DNA from 3 places in the Pseudoalteromonas sp. CO348 genome. Region 1 is predicted to be linked to each of the others. Evidence: predicted binding sites of a transcription regulator. Region 1 holds the regulator's gene; each other region holds the start of a gene.
What was found. The regulator sigma-54, encoded in region 1, starts transcription at its own class of promoters, with help from an activator protein. The targets are predictions, from matches to a motif close to GTTGGCACGNNNNTNGNNT.
Positions count from the first base shown of each region.

Region 2: the regulator sigma-54 is predicted to act here: its motif matches at 1,577-1,595, upstream of EXT48_RS11100 (PAS domain-containing sensor histidine kinase).
Region 3: the regulator sigma-54 is predicted to act here: its motif matches at 4,376-4,394, upstream of flgJ (flagellar assembly peptidoglycan hydrolase FlgJ).

Region 1 covers NZ_SGPI01000032.1:105,321-113,472, reverse strand. Annotated here, with positions in the region: gene mgtE (magnesium transporter) at 1-677, opposite strand, end outside; gene EXT48_RS16500 (HPr family phosphocarrier protein) at 1,200-1,469, opposite strand; gene rapZ (RNase adapter RapZ) at 1,470-2,336, opposite strand; gene ptsN (PTS IIA-like nitrogen regulatory protein PtsN) at 2,329-2,787, opposite strand; gene hpf (ribosome hibernation promoting factor) at 2,789-3,076, opposite strand; gene EXT48_RS16480 (RNA polymerase factor sigma-54) at 3,106-4,605, opposite strand; gene lptB (LPS export ABC transporter ATP-binding protein) at 4,652-5,377, opposite strand; gene lptA (lipopolysaccharide transport periplasmic protein LptA) at 5,377-5,919, opposite strand; gene lptC (LPS export ABC transporter periplasmic protein LptC) at 5,909-6,463, opposite strand; gene kdsC (3-deoxy-manno-octulosonate-8-phosphatase KdsC) at 6,460-7,011, opposite strand; gene EXT48_RS16455 (KpsF/GutQ family sugar-phosphate isomerase) at 7,011-7,982, opposite strand; gene EXT48_RS16450 (calcium/sodium antiporter) at 7,992-8,152, opposite strand, start outside.
Region 2 covers NZ_SGPI01000021.1:190,315-198,466, reverse strand. Annotated here, with positions in the region: gene EXT48_RS11110 (sigma-54 dependent transcriptional regulator) at 1-526, shown strand, start outside; gene EXT48_RS11105 (DNA-3-methyladenine glycosylase I) at 795-1,394, opposite strand; gene EXT48_RS11100 (PAS domain-containing sensor histidine kinase) at 1,631-2,731, shown strand; gene EXT48_RS11095 (sigma-54 dependent transcriptional regulator) at 2,728-4,107, shown strand; gene fliE (flagellar hook-basal body complex protein FliE) at 4,365-4,697, shown strand; gene fliF (flagellar basal-body MS-ring/collar protein FliF) at 4,718-6,436, shown strand; gene fliG (flagellar motor switch protein FliG) at 6,429-7,469, shown strand; gene fliH (flagellar assembly protein FliH) at 7,473-8,152, shown strand, end outside.
Region 3 covers NZ_SGPI01000021.1:224,108-232,259, reverse strand. Annotated here, with positions in the region: gene flgE (flagellar hook protein FlgE) at 1-814, shown strand, start outside; gene EXT48_RS11250 (flagellar basal body rod protein FlgF) at 938-1,702, shown strand; gene flgG (flagellar basal-body rod protein FlgG) at 1,719-2,507, shown strand; gene flgH (flagellar basal body L-ring protein FlgH) at 2,524-3,207, shown strand; gene EXT48_RS11235 (flagellar basal body P-ring protein FlgI) at 3,227-4,327, shown strand; gene flgJ (flagellar assembly peptidoglycan hydrolase FlgJ) at 4,436-5,410, shown strand; gene flgK (flagellar hook-associated protein FlgK) at 5,412-7,424, shown strand; gene flgL (flagellar hook-associated protein FlgL) at 7,427-8,152, shown strand, end outside.

The DNA of each region.
Region 1 (8,152 bases):
AGCTGCGCCACTTCAGACTCATCCATGGAGATAGGGATCGTTTCCTTATCTTCATCCATCAAGTCTCGAACCATACTGTCAGGAGACTTAGTTAATAAGGTATTGACAGGCAGCGTGCCTAAAAAGCAGTTATCTTTATCAACTACATACAACTCGTCCGTACCGTCTGGCAATTCGCCTTTAAGACGTAGATATCTAAATACAACTTCTAAGGTAACATCGGGTCGAATAGTGACCGTGTCGGTGCTCATTAGCGCACCGGCCGAGTGCTCTTTGTAGGACAATGCTTGTGTCGCACGTTCTCTATCTTGGCTATCCATCGCACCGATAACGTCTTGGTAGACGGTATCAGGCAGGCTTCTTAGGACATCACCAAGGTCATCGTCGTCCATGTCTTCTGTAGCGGCAGCAATTAGCTCCGGCTCCATCTGGGCGATGATCCCAAGTCTTACGTCCTCTGACAGTTCCTCTAAGACATCCCCTTGGATATCTGGGTCAACGAGCTGCCACAGCATAGAGCGAACTTTATGAGGAGATGATTCTAAAAGCAGTGCTGTGTCACAAGGAGCTGTTTCTGCGAGCATACGCCTAACTTGAACAAACTGACCACTGTTTAAGGCTTTAGTTACCTTTTGGAGTTGTTCCAGTGTGTAGTCTTGTTCAAATACTTCAGGCATAGGCATCCTTTTTGATAATAATGTTGGCTAACGTGATTTAGTTAACCTAATTCATTTACTTTATCGCAGAAACCAATTTCTTAATTTGAATTTTATTCGTGTTGTTTCTGCTGGTGGGTTGCTACCGTTAATACACGTCAAAGGTGTACGCAACGATAAAGTTGGATTTTCTCGGCAACTCGCTTTACTGCACGAAAGAAACCTAAATTGGTATTACAGTGTAACTCAGTTTATTGAGAACTACCAAGGTTTACGCTTAATTATGAGAGACTTATTATACCAATTCGCTTAATTAAGTGATCTATTTTGAAGCGAGAAAATCTTGTCGATAACACGGCGAAAATTTTGCTATTTAGTTGTTCAAAATGGGAGATTTTTAACACAGTTAGCGTCAGATTTGCTCCTTCAAACTGAGTAAGTATTAAGACTAATTGGTATTAGACCTGTCTGGTTACGGAGGGGGAGATTAGCAGGGAATAAATGAATCAGACCTTAGTGCTATTTTGGTGCTAGTAGCCCAAGTTACTCGGATTCATTAAATTTATTTTCTATTAGTCCGCCAATGGCGTCTAGTGCATACTGAGCATCAGGACCTTCACAAACCACTCGGACTTCTTTCCCTTGGCTGCTTTCAAGTAACAACAGCGCTAGTACGCTGTCAGCAGCTGCACTTTTGTCTCCTTGATATAAGGTCACTTCGGCATCAAATTGGGTCGCTAATTGTGCAAGAACTGTTGCCGCTCGGGCGTGCAGGCCGAGTTTATTCTGGATTAAAAACGTATCTTCTAACATTTAACCCTCTTGCTCACGGTGGCGGATTTTGACGTTTGGATGGGTTTTAGCAAAACGCTCGCCAATGGTTTGCGCTAAGTATACCGAGCGATGTTGCCCACCTGTACATCCTATTGCAATCGTTAGATAACTGCGATTGTTACGCTCTAAGTGTGGTAACCAAGTTTGTACAAAGGTTTGGATCTGCCAAGTAAACTTTTGCACTATGCTGTGACTCGACAAATAGTCTTTGACTGGCTGATCTAAGCCAGTTAGCGGCTTAAGCTCAGGCTCCCAATGTGGATTGGGCAAAAAGCGCGCATCAAAAACGTAATCCGCTTGTTTTGGGATGCCGTGTTTAAAGCCGAAAGATTCAAAGGTAATAATGAGTTGTTTGTCTTTTTTACCTAAGATTTTTTCACGGATATCTTCTGCAAGTTGATGAACGCTCAGGCCTGTAGTATCAATGAGAAAATCGGCGCGAGTGATCAATACGTCTAACAATTCCCGTTCTTTCTTTATTGCAACATCTAGTGGAAGATTATGCAGTGAAAGAGGGTGCAAACGGCGTGTTTCTGAGAAGCGTTTTATCAGGGTTTGATCGTCACTGTCTAAATAAAACAGGGTAGGTTTGGCAAAGCCTGGTAAGTATTCAAGAATGTCGTTAAACTCGTCCTGTTCTTTAGGTAAGTTTCTGACATCAATACTGACTGCTATTTTATTATAATTGTCCGAAACGCTGCGGACTAAAGACGGCAGCAAATTGACCGGAATGTTATCTACACAATAGTAGCCTAAGTCTTCCAATACTCGAAGCGCTACAGATTTACCAGAGCCTGAGCGGCCACTGATAATGATAAGCTCGAGTCCTTTTTCTTCATCACTCATCAAGTTCACCTTGGATCACTGCATATAACTCATCGTCACTTTTTGCTTGCCTAAGCATTTTGCAGAAAGACTTGTCTTTGAGTGTATCAGCAATCGCCGCTAAGGTCTTCAGGTGCTGTTGATTATCACCTTCGGGTACGATGAACGCGACAAAAATATCGACAGGCTGCTTATCTATGGCTTCAAACTGGATCCCTTGCTCGCTGACAAGCACCATTGCAAGGATTTTATCCAAACCTTCAAGTCGACCATGGGGAATGGCAATGCCTTTACCGATCCCTGTGCTGCCTAATTTCTCTCGCGCCATTAAAGCGTCCAAGATAGCATGCTGACTGGTATTTGGAATTTGGCTATGAGCCAGTTCGCTGATGTATTCTAAAATACGTTTTTTGCTATTAAAAAGGACCGCAGCTTTACTGCAGTCCTTGTTCACTAATTCACTTAATTTCATCTTAGTGTCGAGTGAGCTTCTCTTTGTGTTTAATAACTTGACGATCTAGCTTGTCGATAAGGCCATCAATTGCGGCATACATATCTTGATGCTCTGTTGATGCAAATAGCTCGCCGCCGTTTACGTGTAATGTTGCTTCTGCTTTTTGTACTAGTTTCTCGACATCAAGGATCACATGCACGTTATTGATATGATCAAAGTGCCTTTCTAGCTTCGCAAACTTGTTGGTGACATAGTCTCTTAATGAGTCAGTAATTTCTACATGGCGACCAGTTAGATTTAGTTGCATAAGCATTTTTCCTTCTTGGGTTTTACGTCTTATATCAAGCTTTTACGCTGATTTGACGGTGGAATGGCTAGGGATTCACGATATTTTGCAATCGTACGTCTCGCTACCTTAATTCCTTGCTCAGCTAAGATATCTGCAATTTTGCTGTCACTCAATGGCTTCGCGGTATTTTCTGCAGCTATCAGCTTTTTGATAAGTGCTCTAATTGCTGTAGAGGAGCACTCACCTCCATTTTCTGTACTTACATGGCTAGAGAAGAAATACTTCAGCTCAAATATTCCCCGAGGTGTATGCATGTATTTTTGTGTTGTCACACGGGAAATTGTGGACTCATGCATCTCAACCATTTCAGCAACATCATTTAGCACCATAGGGCGCATTGCTTCGGGGCCATGTTCAAAGAATGCCTGTTGTTGTTGCACAATGCAATTGGTAACTTTTAATAATGTATCATTTCGGCTTTCTAAGCTTTTAATAAACCACTTTGCTTCTTGTAAATGTGAGCGAATAAACTGACTATCCGTACTGGATTTCGCCGTTCTAGACATCGCAGCGTAATGGTCGTTTACTCTTATTTTAGGCATAGCATCAGGATTTAGCTCTACGACCCAGCGACCTTTTACTTTTTTCACTGATACGTCAGGGATCACATATTCAGGCTCTTCATGAATAATGCTTGCCGCTGGTTTTGGGTTAAGGCTATGAATTAACGTCATGACCTCTTTGAGATCGGCTTCTTTAAGGCGCGTTTTCTTAGCCAAAGTTCGATAGTCACGGCTGGCAAGCAAGTCGATATGCTCTGTCAGGATCATTTTCGTTTCGGCAATCCATGGTGTATCTGGGGCGAATTGATTTAGCTGAATACACAAGCATTCCTGTAAACTGCGCGCTGCGATACCGACAGGATCGAAAAGCTGAATACGTTTGAGCACGGCTTCGACTTCATCCAGCTCGATAGGCTCTTCGCTACTTTCATCATTAATGCTTTCTAAAATCTCTTCGCAAGACAGTGTTAAAATGCCTGACAGGTCAACGGCTTCAATAATCGCAATTGCAATCGCTCTATCTGTTGGACTAAATGGCGTCAGCTCAAGTTGCCACATGAGATAGTCGTGGAGAGATTCAGAGGTTTCCCCTTGATAAACATTATCGTCATCGGGAAGTGGGCCTGAGCTTGCAGCGGGCGCTGCGCTCATATACTCATCCCAAGTGACATCCATGGCAAGGTCATCACTGACAGTGTCTTTACTCATGGCGGTATCTGAGTCTATTTCATAGTCACTAACCTGCGCTTCATCGCTTGAATCTTGATTGTCGTCAGCACTGCTCTTTTCTTGGCTGTGTTGGTCAGCGTTTTCGCCGTCAGTATTATCACCTTCTTCCACTTCCAACAATGGATTGCTGTCTAATGCTTCTTGTATTTCTTGTTGCAGATCCAATGTACTAAGCTGCAGCAAGCGAATGGCTTGTTGCAGTTGTGGAGTCATTGTAAGTTGCTGCCCCATGCGCAGCTGTAATGATTGCCTCATGTATCTCTAACAATCCTTTTTAACAGTTATTAATACTACGTCTTAACTATAGCTTGAATTGTTCGCCTAGGTAGACATCTCTTACGGTTTGATCTGCCAAAACATGTTCTGGCGTGCCTGCAGCGATTAACTCACCATGTGAAACGATGTAGGCTTTTTCACATACGTCCAGCGTTTCTCTAACGTTATGATCGGTGATTAGCACACCGATACCGCGGTTTTTTAGGTGCTCTATGATTGTCTTTATATCTAACACCGAAATAGGATCAACACCAGCAAAAGGTTCATCTAACAGGATAAACTTAGGATTAGCGGCTAAAGCGCGAGCAATCTCTACGCGTCTTCTTTCGCCTCCCGACAATGCCATGCCCTGTGAGTCGCGAATGTGTTGAATATTAAATTCGTCAAGTAACTCGTTTAGTTCAGCTTCTCTCTCAACTTTAGATAAGTCTTTTCGAGTTTCTAAAATCGCCATCAAATTTTGATAGACCGTGAGTTTTCTAAAGATTGAAGACTCTTGCGGTAGATAGCCAATACCAAGTCGCGCGCGGCTGTGCATCGGTAGCAAAGTGATATCTTCATCATCAATCTGAATAAAACCTTTGTCGCTTGGTACTAACCCTACAATCATGTAGAACGTAGTGGTTTTACCTGCACCATTTGGTCCTAATAAGCCTACAATGCTGCCAGCCTTAACACTTAAGCCAACATTTTTGACGACTTCACGACCTTTATAACTCTTTGCTAGACCAGTTGCTTTGAGCTCGCTCATTAATTGTTACCTTCTTCCTGCGCTTTTTTATCTTTTGCGTCTTTTTTGTCATCAACAGGAACAAGGATGGTTCTTACCCGAGAATCTTCTTGGTCTGAGCGCTCAGCACTGATCAATTGCTTTTCAATGTCATAGGTGATGACTTGCGCATTAATTTTTTGCCCAGTTTGATTGATTTCCGCATCGCCAGAAATGACTAAGGTGCCTTTCGCAACGTCGTAACGAATTTCGTTTGCTTTGGCTTCTAGCAAATTACCATCAGGTTGACGTTCGCTGAAAATAGCTGGGCTGCCAGTTGCAACAAGCAGTTGCTTGTTAGTACCAAGCTCCGCGCGGCGGTGGACTTCTAGGCGATCGGCATTTATTTTTCTGTTGCCATGAATAATAACAACATTCTGTTCAAAAATACCGATGTTGCTTTGCAGTTGAGCTTGCTGACGGCCAGCATCAATAATGACTTCATTTTGTTCTGCAGCATTTGCTAAAGTAGAACTTGCAAGCAAGCCGATGAAAACTAGTTTGTTAATGATTTTACTGGTCATAATAAATTGTCTTTGTGTGGTTGATGAGTTCGATCACTTGCTTTTGTAGATCCGCATGCAGCCCTTTACCCGTGATCCTAAGACTAGGACCGGTGATAACGACAGGGTGTTCCGATTTCATCAATTTTTGCTTAATTTCAACTCTTACATTATCGGCATTGATATCGGTGATCATGGCGTTAGGCGTTAAATTTTTTGCCAGCACATTGCCTTCCAGTATCAAGGTATTGTTTTCGTACAGTGTTGCTTCTAATGCACTTATTTGCCAATTCTGCTCACCGTTATATAAGGTGAAAATAGGCTTTTCAAAGTGACTAAAGCCAAGATCTTGATACAACTCCATCTTATCAGCAGTTACTTGATAGTTTAATAAGCCATTTTCACTATAGGTCGTTTGCTGAAGCGTGGTTGCAACATAATCGGGCTTAGCTAACGGTTCATCTTCTTTTGCTGAGTCCGCCTCTGATGGATTAAACATGGGCGACCACATCCATACCATTAAAGAAGCGAAAACAATGAGTAAGATGACACGTAATACGGTCATGTACTTGATCCTTTGGAAGTCAATAAGTGATTTTGGCTGAGCATTAGAAGATCAGTCAGTTCTCTCACAGCACCAAAACCACCAGGCATCAAGGTTGTGTAATGAGCGATATGTTTAACAAGAGGATGTGCATCATTGACAGCAACGGCAAAACCGACTCGTTCCATTACGGGTAGGTCTGGACCATCATCACCAATATACGCAATTTCGTCATCACTAAGGTTGAGCTTAGTCTTCAATTCATCATATGCCACTAACTTGTTTTCTTGGCCTTGGTAAATATAAGTTACATTTAAACTAGTCATGCGTTGCTGAACTATTTGTGAATGCCTACCAGTGATAACGGCGACTTCGATACCACTATCAATTAAGGCCTTAATACCAAACCCATCTTTGGTATTAAATGCTTTCAGTTCTTCACCATTATTACCAAGGTATATACGGCCGTCTGAGAATACGCCATCAATATCGCAAATCAATAATTTGATTTGTTTTGCTTTTTCCCAAGCTTTAGGTGAAATCGTCTGATATAAATCTTCAAATTGCATTACAGCACCCCCGCTCTAAGTAAATCTTGCGTATTCAAGGCGCCAACCGGGATGTTGTTTTCGTTTACCACAATCAAGCCATTAATTCGTTTGGTTTCCATGATATTGAGTACCTCAGCTGCGAGCATATCGGCGCGTGCAGTCGTACTTTTAGCCGTCATTACTTGCGTGATTGGGGTGGTGTGAATATCGACCTTTTGTTCGATAATTCGGCGCAAGTCACCATCGGTAAAAATACCCTGTAATTGCGAGCTTTCATCTACGATTGCCGTCATACCTAAACTTTTAGCTGACATTTCAAATAAAGCTTCTTTAATTGTGCAATGACTATTGACCATAGGGATTGCATCCCCTTGATGCATGACATCAGCAACGGTTAGTAGTAGACGCCTTCCTAAACTACCGCCAGGGTGAGAAAGCGCAAAATCATCAGCCGTAAAGCCTCTGGCTTCAAGTAGCGCAACCGCGAGCGCATCACCCATCACTAGCGTAGCTGTGGTGCTGGCCGTGGGTGCAAGTCCTAATGGGCAGGCTTCTTTCGATACTCTAACACAAAGGTGAACTGTCGCATTACGAGCCATTGTAGAGCTCGGGTTGCCCGTCATAGAGATTACCGGGGCACCTAAACGCTTAATCACAGGTAGGATAGAGATCACCTCTTGGGTTTCCCCTGAGTTGGAGATCATCAAAACCACATCGTCTTTGGTGATCATACCCAAGTCGCCGTGACTTGCTTCACCTGGATGAACAAAAAATGCGGGGCTGCCAGTACTTGCGAGTGTCGCTGCGATTTTGTTACCGATGTGGCCTGATTTACCCATGCCAATCACGATGATGCGACCTTGGCAGCCAAACATAATTTCACAGGCTTTTACAAATTGTTGATCAACAAACTGTTGCACTTCTTCTATTGCTGCAAGTTCAGTAGCAAAAACTTGATTTGCAGAGTCAATAAATAGGTTCGTTGTCACAAGGCTTCCTTAAATGATGTAGTAAATATAACCGACGAAGCTTGCGACAAGTATGCCACCTTCTAAGCGGTTGATGCGGCGCTGACCTGTTAAGCTGAGGCTCATTAGGATAAGCAGCAGTGTCGCGCCAAGCATAATAAATATATCACGTGACGCAATATTGGCGTCGA
Region 2 (8,152 bases), on a different contig from region 1:
TGCGCTACTGCTAAAAGAACTAACACGTAGAGTAAATGAACAAACGGGCAATTCGGTTAAGTTTACGGATAGAGCCGTAGACAGCTTAAAGTCGCACGCTTGGCCTGGGAATATTCGAGAGCTTGCAAACCTTGTGGAACGAATGGTGATTATGTTCCCAGACAAGGTTGTCGATGTGACTGATTTACCACAAAAGTACCGCTATATAGAAGTCGAAGCGTTTGAGCCTGAATATCCAGAAGAACTTTTGGAAAAAGATGCCTTCAACGAACTATTTAGCGATGGTTTTAGTGACGATGAAGAGGATATGGTAGCAGAAGATTTTGCGCCGCAAGCATCGAATGTTGGCTTACTGCCGGACGAGGGGATAGAGTTAAAAGAATATTTAGCAGAGCTTGAAATTGATTTGATCACTCAAGCTTTAGAGCGCTACGATTATGTGGTTGCTCGCGCGGCTGAAATCTTGGGCGTTCGCCGTACAACATTAGTTGAGAAGATGAAAAAGTATAATCTCAATCGTGATTGATAGTTCATCAATTACTACCTAACCTGAACTCGGGATAAGAAGTAAGTTAATCCACTAAAATCACTAAATTCAAAAGCGAAGTATCACTCTAGCCAGAAGTTATTTCTTAATACAAGGCAAATTTGTGCGTCAATAGCTGGCCTATTGTAAGCAAATTTAACGCAGTAGTAAGGGGTAACAGCTGCTAGAGAACAAGTTGTTATTCCAAGTTCAGGTTACCTAATCAACTCAACAAGGCCGCTTAATACGCGGCCTTGTGTTTTATTGTTTAAAGTCGAGTAAAATCCAAGTCTTGATAACTGGCAATAATGGTTTGTTTGCAAAAACAGTTATCGGCATGGTCGTTAACCATGCCGCAAGCTTGCATATGTGCATACACGGTCGTTGAGCCTAAAAACTTAAATCCACGTTTTTTTAAGTCCTTGGCAAATTTGTCGCTGAGTTCACTGGTGGCAACGGCATCGTGTTTGTCATGTATGGGATTGATAACAGGCTTGTAATTAACAAATTGCCACTGGTATTTTGCAAAGCTGCCAAACTCTTGCTGAATTTCAATAAATCGCTTAGCGTTGTTTATCGTGGCTGCGATTTTTGCACGGTTTCTGATAATTCCGTCAAATGCTAATAGCCGCTCGACATCTTGCTCTGTCATCTGGCTCACTTTGTGTACATCAAAATCGTGGAATGCTTTTCTATAGCCTTCACGTTTTTTCAAAATGGTATACCAGCTTAAGCCAGCTTGTGCAGATTCCAATGTGATAAACTCAAACAAGCTCTGGTCATCTAGTACAGGTCTTCCCCATTCCTTATCATGGTATTCAACATAATCGGGTTTGCTCTCGTCTACCCAGCCGCATCGTATTGTCATTGTTGGCTCTCTTCTATCTAATTGTGAGTATGAATAAGCTAAATGATTTACTACGCCAACTACTCATTGCGGCATCACATTTGGCTTTCAAAAACTCTAGCATAATGCTGTATATAAAAACAGTGTCAATAAATTGATATTGTTAAGTGTTCTGTAACTCTATGTTTTATATCAAATATAAAGTTGGATCGTTTTTTGCTTTTATCCATTGAGTTTATTTTTAAGAGAGCGGAAAAATGGCATTAGCACATGTTATTAATCCACAATTTGTACCAACGACGAATCGCTACAATCCCTGTTTGCTGCAAGAAGCCTACGTTGGTGAATTGAGCGACCTTAGACAGCAGGCGAGTTGGTTAAGTCATCTAGTTGATACTATGCCTGCAGGTGTTGTGGTACTTGATGGTCAAGGTATGATTGCCAAGGCGAATCAAATCGCGATGGATATGTTGGGTGAACCACTCGAAGGTGAAAAGTGGTTTAGCGTTATTCAGCGTTCATTTCGACCACAGCAGGACGATGGTCATGAAGTCTCTCTTAAAGATGGCAGAAGAATTAAGTTAGATATAACCGCGCTAACACCGGAACCTGGGCAACTCATTTTGATGACAGATCTTACCGAAACGCGCCGACTCCAAAGTCGTGTTGCGCATATGCAAAGGTTAAGTGCGTTGGGAAAAATGGTTGCTTCATTGGCGCATCAAGTGCGTACGCCGTTATCGGCTGCGATGTTATATGGTGCAAATCTAGGTGCAGCTAATCTTCCTCCGGCTTCTCGAGAAAAGTTTCACGATAAGTTGATGTCTCGGTTAAAAGACTTAGAAAGCCAAGTTAATGACATGCTGTTGTTCGCTAAAAGCGGTGAACAACAAGTGGTTGAGCGAGTGTCAATGCAACAATTATTAAGTGAAGTCAAAGCGGGTGCTGACGCTATGGTTGAGCTTAACCAAGCAAAATTGGAAGCATTTTTACCCGAGCCAGATATCGAAATATTAGGTAATCGTACTGCGCTTGCAAGTGCGATCCAAAACCTGATCCACAACAGTATTCAAATAATTGGCAGTGCGGCACACATTGAACTTAATGCAGAGCGCGAGCCGTGTGGCGAGTATGTACGTATCTCAGTTGTTGATAATGGACCTGGCATCGATGAAACCTTAGTCGACAAGTTGTTTGAACCATTTTTTACAACTAAGTCGCAGGGGACTGGGCTAGGACTTGCGGTGGTTAATTCGGTCGCTAACGCGCACAAAGGGTTTGCGCAGGCAGACAATGTTGAAGGTAAGGGCGCACGTTTTAGTTTGGTACTACCACTAATTGAGGCGGAGGAACTATGAGTAACAGAGTTTTAGTTGTTGAAGATGATGCTGGTTTAAGAGAAGCACTCATCGATACATTGCAGCTTTCAAATATCGAGTGCGTAGAAGCAAGTTGTGCGGAACAAGCCGTTTTATTGCTAAAGCAGGAAACCTTTTCTTTGGTGGTGAGTGATGTGCAAATGGGTGCCATGAGTGGGCTTGACTTGTTAAAGACCATTAAACTCAACTATCCCGAATTACCGGTATTGATGATGACAGCATACGCGACCATTGATGATGCGGTTGAAGCGATGAGATTGGGTGCCATCGACTATATGGCTAAGCCGTTTGCGCCTGAAGTATTGCTCAATATGGTTGGACGTTATCTACCTGAGAAGGAAAAAGAGACAGACGGCCCCATTGTTGCCGATCCAAAGAGTATTAAACTACTTGAACTGGCTGTAAAAGTAGCTAAGTCAGATGCCAGCGTTATGGTACTTGGACCGAGCGGTTCAGGTAAAGAAGTGTTGGCTCGCTATATTCACGATAAATCCGACAGAGCAGACGAGCCCTTTATCGCAATTAACTGCGCTGCAATCCCGGAAAATATGCTCGAAGCGACTCTATTTGGTTACGAAAAGGGGGCGTTTACAGGTGCCATTCAGGCGTGTCCTGGAAAATTTGAGCAAGCACAAAAGGGAACGATTTTGCTTGATGAGATCACAGAGATGGATTTGGGATTACAAGCAAAATTACTTCGCGTGTTACAAGAGCGCGAGGTAGAGCGTTTAGGCAGCAGAAAAACCATTTCACTGGACGTCAGAGTGTTGGCAACCAGTAACCGCGATTTAAAAGAAGCGGTGGAGGATGGGGTATTTAGAGAAGATTTATATTATCGCCTCAATGTTTTCCCGCTAGAGTGGTTGCCACTGAAGGATAGAGCGGGTGATATCGCTGTGTTAGCCGAGCATTTGTTGGTAAGACATACGCAAAAAGCAGGCAAGCCAACACCTATATTAAGCAGCGGTGCAAAGCACAAGCTCAGTTCGCACAGTTGGCCTGGAAACGTAAGAGAGCTAGATAACGTTATTCAACGTGCCCTGATTTTGTTCCAAGGTAATGAAATTCAAGAAGATGATATTTTTATCGAAAATTTCTCACCGATGGCTTTGATTGAGTCAGCACCACTTGTAAATAATGAAGCATCAGCTTTAATGGAGCGATCTCAAGGTGAGGATGAGATCATTAGCTATAAAGATGAGCTACAGGATAAAGAACACCAAATTATTTTAGATACGCTGGCAAAGTTTAATGGTAAACGCAAAGAGGTGGCGGAGGTATTAGGTATGAGTCCTCGCACACTTCGCTACAAGCTGGCAAAAATGCGAGATTTAGGGATTGCGCTACCCGCTTAACCTAGGTTAGCTGAGCTTAAAAACAATGAGTTAGTTCGTTGTTTATCCACATCTCAGGCTAAGCTTTATCTGTTAATTCAAATTTAATCAGGTGCCTATAAAGATCAGCAGATCTTAGGCGCCTAGTTTTCACTTCTATGTACTGCCAATTTTTCGACATGGTTAAAATGTTGTAAGATGTTGAAAATAAATGGTTTTAAGTTGGCACGTTTTCTGCTTTATTACAGGTAACTAAGAGTTATTTTGAGTAAAGCATCATGAAAGTACAATCATCAGCGCTATTTCAAGAAATGCAGGCAATGGCTGCAGAAGCGACGAGAAACACACAGCCATCAGTGCAGCCGGTTAAGACTGCGGCATCTTCGTCGGCTCAGTTTGGCGATTTACTCTCAGATGCACTTAATACGGTTCATGGCTTACAACAAGAAGCGAAACAAAAAGTCACCGCTGTTGAAATGGGTGACAGAAGCGTTTCTCTTGCAGAAGCCATGATAGCGAAACAAAAATCGTCGGTCGCTTTTGAGGCAACAGTGCAAGTTCGTAATAAACTTGTTGAGGCCTATAAAGAAATCATGAGCATGCCAGTTTAATTGAGTGACTGTGGAGAGTAATCGTGGCTACTAATCAATCAACAGATCTTACGCTTTCCGATGCAGCGCTGAATAATGACAGCGGTTCGGATGAGCAACAAGAGCAAAAATCAGGCTACTTCAGTGCGCTAAGCGGTGTTGATATGTTGCGCCAGGTTACTCTGGTTATTGCCCTTGCTATTTGTTTAGCAATCGCAATCTTTATTATCATTTGGGCGCGCCAACCAGATATGCGCCCACTTGGTAAATATCCAACAGAAGAACTCGTTGAAACGTTAGACTTTTTAGACCAACAAAAAATTGAATACCAATTAGATGGTAATACCATTTTAGTCGCTGAGTCGGACTATCAAGACATAAAACTACGCATGGCGCGTGACGGTTTTACCCAGTCTCCGAGTTCTGGCACTGATATTCTGATGCAAGATATGGGTTTTGGTGTTAGCCAACGTCTTGAAAGAGAGCGCTTAAAGCATAGCCGTGAGCAACAACTTGCGAGAACAATTGAAGAGTTACAAGACGTAAATCGTGCAAAAGTGTTGCTTGCAATACCAAAAGAAAACGTCTTTGCGCGTCGCGAGAAAAAGCCCTCAGCAACCGTAGTTATTACCCTTAAACGTGGCAAAACGCTTGGCGGCGAAGAAGTTGATTCAATCGTAGACATCGTGGCATCAGCGGTACAAGGCCTAGAACCTTCACGCGTGACCGTCACCGATCAAAACGGTCGTCTACTCAACTCTGGTTCTCAAGACTCTTTAGCTGCACGCTCGAGAAAAGAGTATGAAATCGAACGTAAGCGTGAACAAGAGTATCTAGAAAAAATTGATAGCATCCTGATCCCAACTGTAGGTCTTGGTAACTTTACCGCGCAGGTTGACTTAACGATGGACTTCAGCGCAGTTGAAGAAACGCAAAAACGTTATAACCCAGATTTACCTGCGGTTCGTAGCGAAACGACGTATGAAGAAAATAATATTGGTGGTTTAGCTGTAGGTATTCCGGGGGCACTGACTAATCAACCTCCCATAAACTCGAATATCCCAGAGATTGCGGGTCAAGGCGGCAATGGTCAAAGTGCAACACCAAGCAGTAATCAAAAAGAAGCAACCCGTAACTATGAGTTAGATACCACTATTAGCCATAAACGTCAGCAAACTGGGGTTATTCGCCGGATCAGTGTGAGTGTGGCCGTTGACTACCTCGCAAAACCTGATGCTGAAGGTAACATGGCAATGGCGCCGCGTACGCAAGAAGAGTTAAATAACATCCGTCGTTTGCTACAAGGTGGTGTGGGCTTTGATATGCAGCGAGGTGATGCGCTAGAGGTAGTGACTGTGCCATTCGTACGTGAAGACCTCACTGAAATGCAAGAGATACCACTTTGGGAGCAAGATTGGTTCCAAAAGACAATCCGTCTTGCAGCAGGTACCTTAGTGATCATTGTGCTAATCTTAGCGGTAGTAAGACCTATGCTTAAGCGTCTAATTTACCCAGATGATACGCTAGAAGATTTTGATGAAGATGCGTTGACCAGTGGTGTAGATTTAGGTGACAGTACACTCGATATGCTAAATAACGAATTCGATGAGTCTGCGGTTGGCTTCTCTTCTGACGGTAGATTACAATTGCCAGACTTACATGGCGACGAGGACTTACTCAAAGCAGTACGTGCCCTAGTTGCTAACGAACCAGAACTCTCATCACAAGTTGTGAAAGCGTGGTTGACAGAAGATGACTGATCAAGAACAAAAACAATTGCCCGCAGCCTTTGACGTTGACAAGCTAGATGGCGTCGACAAGGCTGCCATCTTACTGCTTAGTTTGACTGAAGAAGATGCGGCTCAGATTTTGAAACACTTAGAGCCAAAACAAGTGCAAAAGGTCGGTATGGCAATGGCCTCCATGGATGACCTATCTCAGGCTAAAATAGCAGCTGTGCACAATTTGTTTATCGAACAAATTCAAAGTTTTAGTACAATTGGTTTCCAATCGGAAGATTTCATTAAGAAGGCGCTAACCGCAGCACTTGGTGAAGATAAAGCGGCAAGTCTTATTGACCAAATCGTTATGGGCTCCGGTGCAAAAGGGTTGGATTCGTTGAAGTGGATGGACTCGAAGCAAGTTGCCAATATTATCCGCAACGAACACCCGCAGATCCAAACGATTGTATTGTCTTATCTCGAGCCTGAGCAATCCGCCGAAATCTTGTCTCAGTTTCCTGAGAAAGTACGCTTAGATTTAACAATGCGTATTGCAAACTTAGAAGAAGTACAACCTGCGGCACTACAAGAACTCAACGAGATCATGGAGAAGCAGTTCGCTGGTCAAGCTGGTGCACAAGCAGCGAAAATGGGTGGCTTAAAAGCCGCTGCAGATATCATGAACTACTTGGATACTAATATTGAAGGTCAGTTGATGGATTCAATCCGAGAACATGACGAAGAAATGTCGCAACAAATTCAAGACCTCATGTTTGTGTTTGAAAACTTGATGGATGTAGAAGACAGAGGTATCCAAGCCATACTGCGTGAAGTGCAGCAAGACGTACTGATGAAAGCAATTAAAGGCGCGGACGAATCTTTAAAAGAAAAGATTATGAAGAATATGTCTAAGCGTGCTGCTGAGATGATGCAAGATGACCTTGAGGCTATGCCTCCAGTGCGGATCAGTGAAGTGGAAGCTGCACAAAAAGAAATTTTGGCAACGGCTAGACGTTTGGCTGACTCAGGCGAAATTATGCTTGGTGGCGGTGGTGGTGAGGAGTTCCTATAAACCATGGTCGATAAAAAGTTGTATAAAGGCCGCCCAGTCAGCACCGAAGCGCTGGATGAGTTATTAGAAAACTGGCCCATTCCAGATGTTACGGATAAGCCCGAAAAATTCCGCGGTCGTTCGACCGCATTCGGTACACCACTTGAAGAGTTGTATACGAAAAAGCAGGCACACCCCGAACCTGAGCCACAAGAGCCTGAATTTCCTACTTTGACCATTGAAGAATTAGAGCAGATCCGCCAGGACGCCTACGACGAAGGAATAAAGCAAGGCCATGAGCAGGGCTATATTGAAGGCTTTGACAAAGGGGTTTCTGAAGGTAAAGAAGCCGGTTATAAAGAAGGCGTAGAAATAGGTAAAGAAAAGGGACTTGAGGAAGCACAACCGCTTATTGAAGAGAGGATGAAGGCGCTATCCACTATACTAGATGGCATGCAAACCCCACTGAAAAAGGTTGATGATGAGTGTGAAAAGCAGCTGGTTGTACTTGTCAATTTATTGGCGGAGCAGGTTATTTTTAAAGAGCTTAAGACCACGCCTGACCTCATTTTAAACGCGTTGAAAAAAGCAATGGACGCGTTGCCTGTCAAAGATCAAACAGTACGCATCCATCTGCATCCAGAAGATTTGGCCTTAGTGCAAGCCATGTACGGCGAAGAACATATACAATCACAGCATTGGCA
Region 3 (8,152 bases), on a different contig from region 1:
ATATGACTCACTGGGTGAATCACATACACTGCAGCTATTCTTCAGAAAAACGGCGGATAATGAATGGTCAACTTACGCAACAATGGACGATAAGCCATTTAACCACAATGCGCAGCAAATTGATCCAACCGCTACACCACCTGTGCCATACACTCCAGTAAGCGTATTTCGTTTTGACGCAAGTGGTATTCCTTCACAAACAGCGGATGATCCATCAGCTTCACCACTGACATTTAGTAACAATACGGGTACGACGTTTAACCCGCTTAGTCTTGCAGGTCCTCAAGATGCGGTCGATCCAACTATTGGTATGTCAAACTTGTTAGAAAACGGCGCAACCTTCCCGAATGATATTGTTGTTAACTGGCGTGATGAAGCAAACACGGCTCAGAAGTTACCGACACAATATTCATCAGGTCGATTTGAAGTGAAAGCGCTGGAACAAGACGGTGCAACCGTAGGTCGACTAGCTGGTATTGATATTGGTACTGATGGCAAAGTAGTAGCTTCATACACTAACGGTGACTCGACTTTCCTAGGGCAAGTCGCGCTCGTACGCTTCCCGAATTCTCAAGGCCTCCAAGCGATTGGTAATACTGAGTGGAAGAAAAGTCTATCTTCCGGTGAGCCCCTAGCAGGCGAGCCAAACACAGGTACGCTTGGTGGTATTAGTTCATCGGCGTTAGAGCAATCGAACGTCAACCTCACAAACGAGTTGGTTGACCTTATCAGTGCCCAGCGTAACTTCCAAGCGAACTCTCGAGCGCTTGAGGTTAACTCAACATTACAACAAAATATATTACAGATCCGATAATATATTATGCCCTCCAAAGGCTGCTACAAAGGCAGCCTTTTTTATGCCCGTCAAAAACATCTCATCACTTTGGCACTGTGTTTGCATTAACTAGATTAAGTTTGAATTTTATAGGTCATCGTCATGGATAAAATGGTGTATATCGCAATGTCAGGCGCTAAGCAGAGCTTACGCGGTGTGGCACTCAAAGCGAATAACCTTGCTAATGCCAACACGACTGGCTTCAAAGCAGATTTTGCTCAAGCGCGTTCAATGCAGGCATTCGGAGAAGGGTTACCCTCTCGGGTTTTTGCTATGCAAGAACGTCCTGGTACGAATATGACCGGTGGTGCAATCGTTGAAACTGGTCGTGAGCTTGATATTGCAGTAGATGATAAGTCGTGGATCAGCGTCGTTGACGCCTCGGGCGAAGAAGCTTACACCAAAGTCGGCACGCTTAATATTCGTAATGACGGTGCGTTAGTCACAGCTCACGGGCGTCAACTTATTGGCGAAGGTGGACCTATTGTTTTACCTATTCCCGTTGATAAAGTGGTGTTTAGTGACGATGGCTCTATTCAAGTGCGTCCACAAGGTGCCCCCGCTAACTTTCTTGAGGTGGTTGATAGGCTGAAAATTATTGAAGCAGATAATAGTAAGCTACAAAAGGGCAATGACGGCCTGTATAGACCAAAAGAAGATAAGCTAGAAGATGGGATCTGTGGCTTTTGTGAAATATCTCCAACTGCAAAAGTAATGAGTGGCTTCTTAGAGATGTCCAACGTCAATCCCGTTCATGAGATGGTGGATATGATCAACCATCAAAGACAATTTGAAATGCAAATTAAGCTGATGAAAACAGCTGAAGAAATAGATGAGCGACACACTTCGCTCCTACGCATAGTTTAAGAGTGAGGTAGAGATTATGAATCCAGCATTGTGGATAAGTAAAACAGGCTTAGATGCTCAGCAAACTGATATTTCAGTTATTTCGAACAACTTGGCGAACGCCAGTACCGTCGGCTACAAAAAGAGTCGGGCGATATTCGAAGACTTGCTGTATCAAAACATCAATCAACCAGGTGGCCGCAGCTCTCAGGATACAGAACTACCATCAGGCTTAATGCTTGGTGCAGGTGCCAAAGTGGTCGCTAACCAAAAGAATTTTTCTCAAGGTAATATGTTAAGTACCGAAAACTCTTTGGATTGGATGATCCAAGGTCCGGGCTTTTTTGAGATTCAGATGCCAGATGGCACAACTGCGTATTCAAGAAACGGTCAGTTCACGACGGATGAAGAGGGACGGATAGTTACTTCTGGGGCGGGTTTTCCTGTGTTACCAGAGATGAATGTGCCCGACGATGCACAGTCAATCACTATTTCTCAAGATGGCGAAGTATCAGTGCGCGTTGCAGGGCAAGCTGAAAACGTTGTCATTGGGCAATTGACGATCAGTGACTTTATTAATCCATCAGGTCTTGAGCCAGTTGGTCAAAATCTGTACACAGAAACTGCGGTAAGTGGTGCACCTGTACAAGGTAATCCAAGCGTTGAAGGGCTAGGTAAAGTAGTTCAAGGCGCACTTGAGACGTCAAACGTTAATGTGACCGAAGAGCTTGTAAATCTAATCGAGACACAACGCGTGTATGAGATGAACTCAAAAGTGATTTCAACGGTAGATCAGATGCTGAGCTACATTAATCAACAGTTGTAATTGGGTAGGGGGTATTATGCGTGCATTATATTTAGCCATCGTAACGGTCGCTGCATTATCTGGATGTAGTACAACACAAAATAAAAATGTGGTGCGTGACGACCCGTATTATGCACCTATCTATCCCGAGGATAATCAAGCCCAAATGGTGGCAACAGGGTCATTGTTTAATACGCAGTTTTCCAATGATCTTTATGCTGACAAAAAAGCGTTAAGAGTCGGTGATATTATTACCATTGTACTCAGAGAAACGACCCAGGCGACCAAAGCTGCGAATTCTCAACTTGATAAATCTAGTGACGCTAGTCTTGATCCGATTATTGGCCTTGGTGGCAATGCCATCAATATTGGTAAGGAAGCGATACAATTTGGAGCAAGTTCAAGCTCTTCATTCTCTGGTGATTCTCAAGCCAATCAGTCAAACAGCCTATTTGGTAATATATCGGTCAATGTCACCCGAGTACTTCCAAACGGCAATTTAGTGATCCGTGGCGAAAAGTGGTTAACGCTCAATACTGGCGAAGAGTTTATTCGCTTAGAAGGGTTAGTAAGGCCTCAGGATGTGACCGCAGATAACACCGTTGAATCCAATCGAGTGGCAAACGCTAGAATTCAATATTCAGGTAAAGGCGACCAACAAGAAGTGCAAAGTGCAGGTTGGTTAACGAGTTTCTTTATGAGCGCGCTGATGCCGTTTTAAGGTGCTGAAAATGAACAATATGCTTAAGAATATTTTGCTTATCGGTGCGGCCATTACGTTGGTTGGTTTTTCTTCTTTGGCATCTGCTGAGCGAGTTAAAGATGTCAGTATGGTTGAAGGTGTTCGTTCAAACCAACTGGTTGGTTACGGCCTAGTTGTGGGCTTACCTGGTACCGGTGAGCAAACCAGATTTACCGAGCAAAGCTTTAAAGCGATGTTGAATAGCTTTGGGATCACGATGCCAGCAAGCTTAAAGCCAAAAATTAAAAATGTCGCGGCTGTTGCGGTTCATGCTGACTTACCACCTTTTGTTAAACCCGGTCAAACCATTGACGTTACTGTGTCATCTATTGGTAGTGCTGGTAGTTTACGAGGCGGCACGTTACTTCAGACCTTTCTTAAAGGGGTTGATGGTAACGTATATGCAATTGCGCAAGGTAGCTTGATTGTCGGTGGTTTGGGCGCTGATGGCGCCGACGGGAGTCGAGTTGTGATCAATACCCCGACAGTAGGTCGGGTGGCAAACGGCGCGACAGTGGAGCGAGCAGTACCTAGTCCGTTTACTCAGGGTGATTACATTACCTTTAACTTGAATAGGCCGGATTTTACTACCGCAAAGCGCTTGGCCGACACTATCAATGGTCTTGTTGGACCAAACAGTGCTAAACCTATGGATGCAGCTTCAGTTCGAGTAATTGCACCAAGAGATCCGTCTCAGCGCGTTGCGTATCTATCTACGCTTGAGAATCTTGAATTCAAACCAGCGGATACCGCTGCGAAGATCATCGTTAACTCGCGCACAGGTACTATCGTTATCGGCAAAAATGTCAAGTTGCAGCCTGCGGCAATTACTCATGGCGGTCTTACCGTAACGATTGCTGAGCAACAAAATGTGTCTCAACCTAATGCGCTGGCAAATGGCGAAACAACAGTGACGCAGCAAAGTATTATTGACGTAAATCAGGACGACTCTCGAGCGTTTGTGTTTGACCCAGGCGTGAGCCTTGATGATTTGGTTAGGGCAATTAACCAAGTTGGCGCAGCGCCTGGTGATTTAATGGCGATCCTTGAAGCGCTAAAAGAAGCGGGCGCAATAAATGGTCAATTAGTCGTCATTTGATGTTCTATTATTAATCAACTAGTTAGCCTCACAATTGTGGGGCTTTTTTTTGGCTCGGATTTTGCATTTCTATTTGTATAGTTATTAACGTCAAACAGTGCTGAGTGTATGAACACCGACCAATTGAAAAATCAAAGCTTTTTTGACCTAGGAAACCTTGATTCGATCCGTAAAGAGGCGCTGAAAGGTGCTGGCGATCAAGGTGCCTCAGATCAGGCATTGAAAAAGGCGGCACAACAGTTTGAGTCTATCTTTACGCAAATGTTGTTACAAAGCATGCGTAAAGCGAATGAGGCGCTAGAGGATAAAGACAGTCCATTTAACTCTAGTGGTGTCAAATTTTTTGAAGAAATGCATGATCAGCAACTTTCGATGCATTTATCTGAGCAGGGCAGCTTAGGACTTGCAGATCTGATTGTGCAGCAGTTGTCTCCTAATTCTGAAAAGTATAAGCCTGCCTCAGTAATGAGAGCTGACGGCGATATTTCCTTTAAAAGACAGGCGACAGCGAGTGAGAGTGTACGTAAACCTGAACCGCAGGCTGTCAATGTTAAGGCAGATACCTCAAGCGATGAACAAACAGGCTTTGCTTCTCCTGAGGAATTCGTCGACAAAATTTGGGAATACGCTCAAACAGCGGCGAAAAAGTTAGGCTTGAACCCTGCGGTAATGGTTGCACAAGCTGCACTGGAAACCGGTTGGGGTAAGCACATCATCAGCAAAAAAGATGGTAGTAGCAGTTTTAATCTATTCAATATCAAAGCGGATAGCCGCTGGAGTGGTGAAAGTGCCAGAAAATCGACACTTGAATTTGAGCAAGGGTTACCGGTGCAAAAGCAAGCCGATTTCCGTGCTTATAAGTCGCTAGAACAAAGCTTTGATGATTATGTGAGTTTCCTAAAAGGTAATCCGAGATACGAGCAAGCCTTAAACAAGGCTGGTGATAGTCATGCTTATTTAAGTGAGCTTCAAAATGCAGGCTACGCGACCGATCCGAATTATGCCAACAAAATTAAGTCAGTTTTAAAGCGTATTGATGTATCCGATTTCTTATCCGGTGCGCTAACAAAGGGAGTCAGATGAGATGTCATTTGATCTATTAAATATTGGTGCAGCAGGGGTTAGGGCTAACTCTGAGTTACTACAAACCACCAGTAAAAACATCGCTAACCTAAATACCAAAGGGTATATCCGTGAACGGACTGAACACGGAACAATGATAGGTGGCATGGTTGGCCGCGGTGAAACCGTGCGTTTGCTCAACCAATTTGCGCAGCAGCAATTAAATCGTGATATTTCTAATCAGTCTTACTATGAGCAGTTTGTCACTGAGGCAAGCCGCGTTGATACGTTGTTTGCACAAGACTCAAACAGTCTGAGCAAGAGCATCAACTCTATGTTTAACAATTTACAAAGCGCGATTAACTTGCCTTCATCGACAACTAACCGCTCTTTATTTATGACGGGTGCTCAAGGTCTTGTTGATCAAATGGATAGACTGTCAGGAATAGTTGTTGATCAAAACAGTATTGTGAACGAGCAATTGGATATATTCTCAGAAGAAGCTAACAACCTTGTTCAAAAAATCAGCGAGTTAAATAAACAAGTAGCGAGTAAATCAGCACTCAATCTGAACAATGTCGATCACAGTGTACTTAACGAGCGAGATCAAGCTATCAAGGAACTCGCTGAACTTGTAGATATAGAAACACTCGATGGTGAAAATGGCGAGAAGCTCGTATTTTTAGGCACTGGGGATGCACTTGTGATGCAAGGTGGAGCCTTCAATTTATTCGCGATGAAAGGCAACCCAGATCCTAACCATAAAGAACTAATCCTAGACATTAAAGATAAAAATGTTGTGCAGCTCGAGTTAGATAGCGGCAGCTTGAAAGGCAAAATCGGTGGGTTACTGGCGTTTAGAGATGAAGTGTTGATCCCGGCACAAAACCAACTAGGTCAAATTGGCCTCGCATTGGCAGATGCTTTTAATCAGCAAAATAGATTGGGAATGGACTTAGATGGCAACATAGGTGGAGATATATTTAAAATACCTACCGTGGGTGGCTTTGCTTACAGCGAAAATACAGGCACCGCAGCGCTTACGGCAACCCTTGAGCCAGGGCGCGGCAATGAGTTGCCAGCTACCGATTTCCAAGTTACTTATACCAGTGCAACAACCGTTGAAATAACAGCTGTAGATGCCAAAGGCAATCCTATCGGTACTCCGACGACTGGTAATATTGCAGGTGGAGTCATCACGGGAACGGGCGATTATTTTGGCTTACAAATGAACGTAACGGGTAGTGGTGCAACAGGTGATAGATTTCTTGTGAAATTAAATCAACAGGCTGCAACTGGCTTGGAGCTTGCAACTCAAAGACCAGAAGCACTCGCATTAGCGTCGCCAATTCGTACTGAAAAATCAGCAGACAATAATGGTACGGCGACCATTTCAGCCGGAGTCGTCACTGATACCGATCCCACGACCAGTGCGTTTACTGCGGGAACGCCGCCAACGTTGAATGATGGTCCTTATACTTTGACTAAAACAGCCAATGCTAACGAATATACGTTAACCAGTAATTCAGGTACAACGCATACCTTTACGGCTCCTGCGGATGGCAAAGATATTCTTTCTGGAGTGGGAGCTGCGCCTGCACCTTTTGATAATCTTGGCTTCACTTTCGATATTGAGGGTACGCCGAATACCGGTGATAGTTTTGAGATTAGTTTTAACACTGGTGGCTTTGATGACAACCGTAATGGTGCAGCGCTCGATGGTCTGAAATCATCGGATTTAGTTAGACAAAATGTAGAGTCTACAGGTAGTACAGAAAGCCATAAAACCTTTAATGAAGCATATGCCGATATTGTCACTGGTGTAGGGGTTATTACCAATCAAGCGAAAACCAATGGCGCGGCATTTGAAGCGTTAGCCAATCAGTCAAGCGCATGGTTTGAGTCTCTTTCGGGCGTGAACCTAGATGAAGAGGCGGCTAACTTGTTACGTTTCCAACAGTCTTACTCGGCTTCGGCGCAAGTCATTTCGGCAGCAAGAACTGTGTTCGATACCTTATTAAGTGCAGCGAGGTAATTATGCGTTTATCTCAAAATCAAATTTTTAATTCTAATCTCAATTCTATTTTGCGTAATCAGCAAGACGTGAATAAAGCAACACAGCAGTTGAACACGCAAAAGCGGGTGTTGAGTGCTTCTGATGATGCTTCAGCGACTGCTAGAGCCATGCTTTTTGACGACCGGATCCAAGCAAACGATCAGTTTACTAAGAATTTGACTATGTTGTCTTCGAGATTAGACACTCAAGAGTCAGTACTAGAAAATATTAAAACGGCCATTGATAGTGCTTATACCAAGTCGATACAAGCAGGTAATGGTGGGTTATCCGATGTTGACCGCCAAGCAATCGCTGACGAGCTAGAGTCAATCCAAGATACTATTTTGGATTTGATGAACTCAAAAAGTGAAGATGGTAAGTTTATATTTTCCGGCTACCAAGACAATACGCAAACTTATAGTTTCGATTCAGCCACTGGAAAGTACGTATATAACGGTGACCAAGGACAGCATAAAATAAAAGTCTCTGAAGGGGTCGAGATACGTTCCAGTGATAACGGTTTTGATGTATTTGAAAGTGCAGAGAAGCGACTGAATATTACTTCAAATACAGGTGTGGTTTCTGGTGGTATCACCTCTGCATCGGTTTATGTAGATGAGCAAGCTGTGTTTGATAAGTTTCATAAAGCGAATTACAACGCGGATCCAAGTGCGCCTGCAGGTGCAAACACCTTTGACTTAGTGGTG